DNA from 3 places in the Paenibacillus sp. J22R232 genome. Region 2 is predicted to be linked to each of the others. Evidence: riboswitches for the same ligand, from Rfam matches in the RefSeq annotation. Region 2 holds a riboswitch; each other region holds the start of a gene.
The links. A riboswitch is a leader RNA that binds a small molecule or an ion and turns the genes downstream of it on or off. The one in region 2 is predicted to bind cyclic di-AMP.

Region 1 (2,270 bases), on a different contig from region 2:
GTAACCGGCCGGCGCTTCGCCATGCCATCCCCCGTTCCCAAGCAATTCCTGCTCCTTGAATGACTGCGCGTCTAGGCTTTGGCCTGCCAGAAAAACAGGAACCTCCTTGTTGAGCTCAGCATCGGACAGAGATTGGCCGTCGAGCATAAAGTTCCAAGCTACGATTTTCTCGCTTTGCATATGTACATAGACGAAGCCCGTTCCGCCCCCGTCAAATTTCAGTTCCACTTGGTAGGTGTCCGTCGGGAAGCTTTGATCGTATTTGTCGCTATAGGCTTTGATGAGCTCGTGCTTGGATAAGTAGCCGTTTATGACTTTATCGGTTTGATGGACAGCCTTGGCGGACTTCACCTGGAGCCCTGATTGCTTCGCAGCGAACACGGAGGCCCTGCTTTCAGCCGTTTCCTTCTCAATGACCTTCGTATTCAAATCACCGTTGCTAATGGAAAAAATCATCGGTACGATTTCAACAGCCGCGAAAATAATAAAGCATGCAATCGCTGCCCATAGAAAACGTTTCCATTCATTTAACTTAATTGAATCAATCATCGGTTCACCTCTACTATCCTTTTTATAAGTTACGTATTCCATTACCTTAACATACCAATCCCTGAATTATCCAATAGAAAAGCACGTTTGCTCTCAAGATCAAGCGAAATAACGATATCCGACAAGCCTGATGTATGCTGTAGCTTCTACTTGCCCTTTTTTGGTCCAAAATCGGCTTGTTTGTCATTAATATAAGCTTTATATCGTGACTGCTTTGGGATTATAATCGTTAACGTCATACTAATCGAATAGCATAGCCGAATTTCCTAAGGAAATCGGGGGAACCATAAAGTTGTCGGAATCGTTCAGCCTGCTGCAGCCAGCAGCGCTTCTGATCCGGCGGCATGGGGTGAATTTCTACGGTGAAACTTAATCTTCATCGATAGAATAGGGCTGCCTGTCCAGGCCCGAATCCGTCAGCTAACCTCGAAGGCGTAAATGGAACAGAACTCATCGCACGAGCACTTGGGTTTCAGTGCTTTTTTTTATGCTTAAATATAGGTAGTGCTCCATAATGACACACTGCAGAAGAAGGACAATGGATGAAGGTAGACTTTAACGTGTTGAAATGGTCACCCCCGCGCATACTGGTCAGCGGGTTTGCGCTTATTATATTGCTGGGAGCTCTATTATTATCCATGCCCTTTGCTTCTGCGTCTGGCGAGCGCTTGCCGTTCATGGACGCATTGTTCACGGCAACCTCGGCAACTTGCGTGACGGGGCTCGTCGTTGTGGATACAGGCACCTATTTCTCTGTGGCGGGCCAGGTCATCTTAATGTGCCTTTTCCAGCTTGGCGGTTTGGGTTTTATGACGATGGCGACGCTTATCGCGCTCGTCCTTCGCAAAAAAATTTCGCTGCGCGAGCGTCTGCTGCTTCAGGAAGCGATGAATCAGTCGAGCATGGAGGGGATAGTCAAGCTTATTCGGCGGGTTATTATTTATTCTTTATCGATTGAACTCATAGGAGCAGCGCTGTTTGCGTCTCGCTTTGCACTCGATATGCCGCTTGGCAAAGCGATCTATTTTGGTGTTTTTCACGCCGTATCGCTTTTTAATAACGCTGGCTTTGATATTTTTGGTGACTATCGCAGTCTCACCTTGTATGTCAACGATGCGGTCGTGAACCTAGCGGCGATGCTGTTGATTATAACCGGCGGCTTGGGATTCGTTGTCATGTCGGATTTGATGGAATACCGCAAAAACAAACGGCTATCCTTGCATAGCAAGGTCGTTCTCGCGACGACCGGAACGCTAATAGCCGTCGGCACCATCGTGATATTCCTATTTGAGTTTTCAAATGCTAAAACGCTGGGCTCATTGGATTGGGGCGGCAAAATATTAGCCTCCTTCTTCCAGTCGGTAACGCCAAGGACGGCTGGCGCGAATACGCTCGATTATACGCAGCTAAGGCAAGCGACCATGTTTTTCACGATCATCCTCATGTTTATTGGCGCATCCCCAGGATCAACGGGCGGCGGTATAAAAACGACGACGTTCGCTACTTTGGTTGGTGCCGTTATTGCGATGATCCGCGGGCGCGAGGATATCGTGCTGTTTCGTTACAGGCTCGGCAAGGACCGGATATTCAAAGCACTGACAATTACCTTAATTTCGTTGCTGCTGGTCATTATCGTTACGATGATTCTCTCCATGACGGAGGATAAAGCTTTTATCGAGCTGCTGTTCGAGGCTACGTCTGCGTTCGGTACGGTCGGTTTG
Region 2 (2,270 bases):
AATTCGACATCATTGCACCGTGTTCCTTGTTTTTAAGAGAGTTGCCAATTGATAGGATATAGCAGGGTTACTCATAATCATAAAAGTATATTGAAAAGTGGATAGAGTCCGTAGACCTGTGCCATTAGTCGTGATAGAATATATTGGAATAACAGAGATAAAAAAGGGGATTACAAAAATGAAGAAACAACTTGCCTCGGTCTTCATCAGCATCATTCTACTCTTTTCTTTATCAACACAGCCGCTGCTTGCCGCAGCCGCCAAGACGATCAAGATAAAGGTAACGTTTGTCAGCGCTGAGCTGATCGAGAAAAACAGTGTCGGAAATGAATGGTGGAGCGGAGCAACGATAAACGGGAAAGAAGTGAAGGAGGGCGAGACGCTGGTCCTCAATCTTAAGGCGTCCGATCTCATTAAGCTGCGGGCAGAAGCACAGGAACAGGATAAATACCCAGACGACGGTGCCACGGACGCAAGCGTTAAAGTATCGGCAATCGGTACAAAAGCGGTGAATAAGACGCTAGAAGTTTCGGTTGTAGAAAACCGGGGAAGATTTTCAGGGAATGTTGCGAAGTGGGAGTTTCATTTTAAAATTCAAAAGGGTTAATGGAAAAGCAGCCTCGATGGCTGCTTTTTTTTTGTAGTGCTCTAAAAGGAACCCGATTTGAAACTATGCAGTCGTTCCATCAGCGGCGCAATGCATAACCCGCGCCGCTTGATTGTCATAAAGCGAAGATAACAAGAGCATAACCGTGATACGGAAAGGTTCATGATGATGTAAGCGGTTAAATGAATGCGCGGTATTCCAATTTAAATTAATTTAGCCATTTATGCTCGTTTACAATGGCTTTCCAGAGGAGTAAGATTCAGAGCGTGATCATTGCAAACGATTGATTGCTACAATCCTTAATCGCTGAATTCTGAAAAAGAATCGGGGGAACCAAAGAGCGGGATCCAATTGGTCCGTGCTCAGGGGTGAATCGGTTGGTGTACTCCAACCGTAGGGCGACTTTTGCGCCCGAATCCGTCAGCTAACCTCGTAAGCGTCCAAGAGAGGAACTTAACGCCAGCCTACCCATTTTTTTTGGAAAGCTGCGGGAGAGTCCTTACTTTCCTGCGGCTTTTTTTTGTTGCCGTTAAACGAGGAAGCAAGCAATTAACACCTAAGGTTAAGGAATGGGGAGTCAACATGGTTAGCAGGTTCAAACGGATTCTGATCGGGCGTCCGATGAAAAGCTCGGAAATCGAAGGGGAGAAGCTTAGCAAGCTGAAGGCGCTCGCGGTCCTTTCTTCCGATGCACTATCATCTGTTGCATATGGAACAGAACAAATATTGTTAGTATTGATGGTTGCCGGATTTGCGGCGGTGTGGTATTCGATTCCCATATCGATAGCAGTATTAGGACTTTTGCTGGTGCTTATTTTATCGTATCGGCAAACGATATTCTCGTACCCGGCCGGCGGAGGGGCATACATCGTAGCGAAGGACAATCTCGGCGTTTCTACGGGCTTGCTGGCAGGGGGCTCGCTCCTCGTGGATTATATCCTGACGGTTGCGGTCAGCACGTCTGCCGGAACGGACGCGATCACTTCAGCTTTTCCGTCGCTGCATGACCACCGGGTTGCCATCGCATTAGTCATGATTGTTTTACTGACGATCATTAACCTCAGGGGAATTACAGAGTCGGCCTCCGTGCTTGCCATGCCGGTATACCTGTTTGTTATTGCCATCTTTATACTTATCATTTCAGGTGTTGTTAAGTTTATGGCTGGCGGCGCGCATGCAGCCGTTCCAGAGCTTGGCGCAACGGTATCGAACATCAGCTTGTTTTTGTTATTGAAGGCTTTCAGCTCCGGCTGTTCTGCTTTAACAGGCGTTGAGGCGATGTCTAATGCGATACCGAATTTCAAGCAACCGGCCGAGCGCAATGCAGCAAAGACGCTGATCATGATGGGAACGATTCTAGGCGCGATGTTTATCGGCATTAGCTTGCTGGCTTATTGGTACGGCATTATGCCCAATGAGAAAGAAACGGTCGTATCGCAAATCGCGAATGCAACATTCGGAAGAGGCGTTATCTACTACGTCATTCAGGGGGTAACCGCACTCATTCTATTTTTGGCTGCGAATACGGCCTATGCGGCTTTCCCGCTGCTTGCCTTCATGCTGGCGAAAGATAAATACATGCCGAACATGTTTATGGCACGGGGCGACCGGCTTGGGTTCTCGAACGGAATCATTATATTGGGCGTATTATCCGCGTTGCTCG
Region 3 (2,270 bases), on a different contig from region 2:
CGATAACCTCCTCGATAGGATGGGCAAGCAGGAGCGACTCCGTTATCGCAGCAGGATCGCCGTAGAGCACGTGAAGCTCTTTCCCGGCGCTGGAATAGCTGTAGAGCAAGGAAGCGGCTTGCGCCATAAAGTTGCGGCCGCTATGGCTTGTCAGCCGGCCCTCTCCGATGAGGATGGGGTCTATGATCAGCAAATGTATGCCTTGCGTATGTTTTCTTTTTATATAATCGAAAGCGCGCAAATCCGAGGTACGCAGATCCTTGCGGTGAATAAACAGATACATCGGGTATTTCTCCTTCCCTGAATGCGGCAGCATGCTTACTGCAATCAGCTTGAAATGAAACAGCAAAGCCGCAAGTCATTTGTCGTCAGAGGACAAAAAACTGCGGCTTTGCTGATTGAGTCTACCTTTGCAGCTCTCTAAGAGAGGGGATAGGTTGCTCTATTGTGCGTCGGCATACGATTGGAAAGAATCCGCGTCCATGACACGACGTGCTGTCACATAACGGTCTTCATAATAAGAGGAGCTAAGTTTGTCTGTCACAACGCCTCGGCTGGAGGAAGAATGTGCAAACTTGCCGTCTCCGATGTAAATGCCAACATGGGATACGGTGCTGTTATTGCCACCGACTGTGTCGAAGAACACAAGATCTCCCGGAATTAGGTCAGCCTTAGCGACCTTCGTGCCTGATTTTGCTTGCGAACCGGATGTGCGTGGAAGATCGATGCCCATTTTATCGAACACATAGCTCGTAAAACCGGAGCAATCAAAACCTCTCGACGTTGTTCCGCCGCTTTTGTACGGACTACCAATAACGTCATTGATGAATCCGTTCAGTTTTGAGTCTGCGAAAGCGCTTCCCGCTTGGAAAGCGAGCACGAGAACGAGACCCAGGAGTATTGCGGTAATCTTTTTCAATTGTGAAACTCCTTCCAATGCCGACGAGGTTAGCTGTGGGGTTCGGTTGAAGGTTCCCTATGATTCCTCAGGCGCTGCGATAAATCAGACGTCGGAATCAATTCACCCAGAGTGGTTCCCCCGTTTCCCGATAGGGAATTAGGCCGTTTTTTATTGCTCTTGAGAATTATTCGATTATTTTCATTGATCTCCTGCCTTTAATTGCAAATTCTAATAATTCTCATGTAACCTTTTGACTATTTCCTTCGTTTAACCGTTTTTTGTGTAAGATAAACGATCATTAGTAGTTCTTTCTTACTAAACGAGTTAACTCAATTTCATTAATTATGTGAATACCTTGTAAAATATACCGATTTGTCCTCCGGCTGTGAATGGCGTAGACAAGTCTAAAGTCCCGCAATTGGCGGTAAATGAATGATTTGCGAGAAAAAGATTAGAAAATTTTCATACAAAAAACCTCTGAATGAACAGAGGTTTTGTTGTGATTCGTAAGTTTTCGCTTGAGTAAGGCGTTCTATTTGGCCGTGATGATTTTCTCTGATATCAGCTGAGGCTCGGCATTCTTCTGTTCCATCCAGAAGCGGAGCTTGTATCTTCCGGCGTATTTGAAATCATATGAGACAAGCTTGGAGCTGAACCAGAAGGTATCCTTCTCGACAAATTCCTTGAAATCATCATCCGCTTGGCTGCGCCTGTCGATCGTTATTTCTTTATCGTTAGGATCAGTAAGCGTGACCTTGAATTCCGTTATCGCTACATTCAGATTGTCGATTTGCGCTTGTACCAAGAACTTCTGGATGCTTCCCTTTTCAACTTGCCCGAACATGGTTCTTTTTTCGTTCATCATAAACATGTGGACATTCGGTTTTTGGATGACCAGCTTCTTTTCGCTGCCTTTCCACTGGATAAAAGCCTGCAAGGAGTCGGATAACGAGCGAATGTTGATATACACTTTGTCGTCGACAAGAAGACCGTCTTCCGGCGATTGCTTATTATTGTAAAGCAGCGTAACTTTCTGCATTAATTTGTCTGCCGCAACGATTGAACCGCCGGCAAGGAGCAGGGCCATAGATAGGATTACCAATTTTTTACGCATCATTTGCGTCTATCCTCCAACTTTTAATTTCATACACCTATTTATACAGAAATGACATCATTTAGTTGCGCTGCAATTTCAAATAAAAAGCCTTCATCCCCACATCATTCGTGGAGTTGAAGGCCTATTCGCGCTAAAGCTGTTTGGTTTGAAGGCAATCGTACTGAGCGGCTATCGTCCACACCTTCATTAGCGTGCGAACGAGGTGGTAGCCCTGATGCAGAATGAGCGCGAACAGCCCAGCCCATAGCATGG

Region 1: linked by a shared signal. The riboswitch ahead of AC0YN3_RS09895 (TrkH family potassium uptake protein) and the one ahead of AC0YN3_RS00070 (APC family permease) in region 2 are both predicted to bind cyclic di-AMP.
Region 3: linked by a shared signal. The riboswitch ahead of AC0YN3_RS30585 (C40 family peptidase) and the one ahead of AC0YN3_RS00070 (APC family permease) in region 2 are both predicted to bind cyclic di-AMP.

What each region holds. Positions count from the first base shown of each region.
Region 1 covers NZ_JBWDNK010000002.1:793,814-796,083, forward strand. Annotated here, with positions in the region: gene AC0YN3_RS09890 (lysostaphin resistance A-like protein) at 1-549, opposite strand, end outside; cyclic di-AMP (ydaO/yuaA leader) riboswitch at 795-999, shown strand; gene AC0YN3_RS09895 (TrkH family potassium uptake protein) at 1,092-2,270, shown strand, end outside.
Region 2 covers NZ_JBWDNK010000001.1:13,843-16,112, forward strand. Annotated here, with positions in the region: gene AC0YN3_RS00065 (hypothetical protein) at 179-607, shown strand; cyclic di-AMP (ydaO/yuaA leader) riboswitch at 902-1,061, shown strand; gene AC0YN3_RS00070 (APC family permease) at 1,190-2,270, shown strand, end outside.
Region 3 covers NZ_JBWDNK010000022.1:18,871-21,140, forward strand. Annotated here, with positions in the region: gene AC0YN3_RS30580 (FAD-binding domain-containing protein) at 1-283, opposite strand, end outside; gene AC0YN3_RS30585 (C40 family peptidase) at 443-919, opposite strand; cyclic di-AMP (ydaO/yuaA leader) riboswitch at 923-1,074, opposite strand; gene AC0YN3_RS30590 (hypothetical protein) at 1,434-2,018, opposite strand; gene AC0YN3_RS30595 (hypothetical protein) at 2,149-2,270, opposite strand, start outside.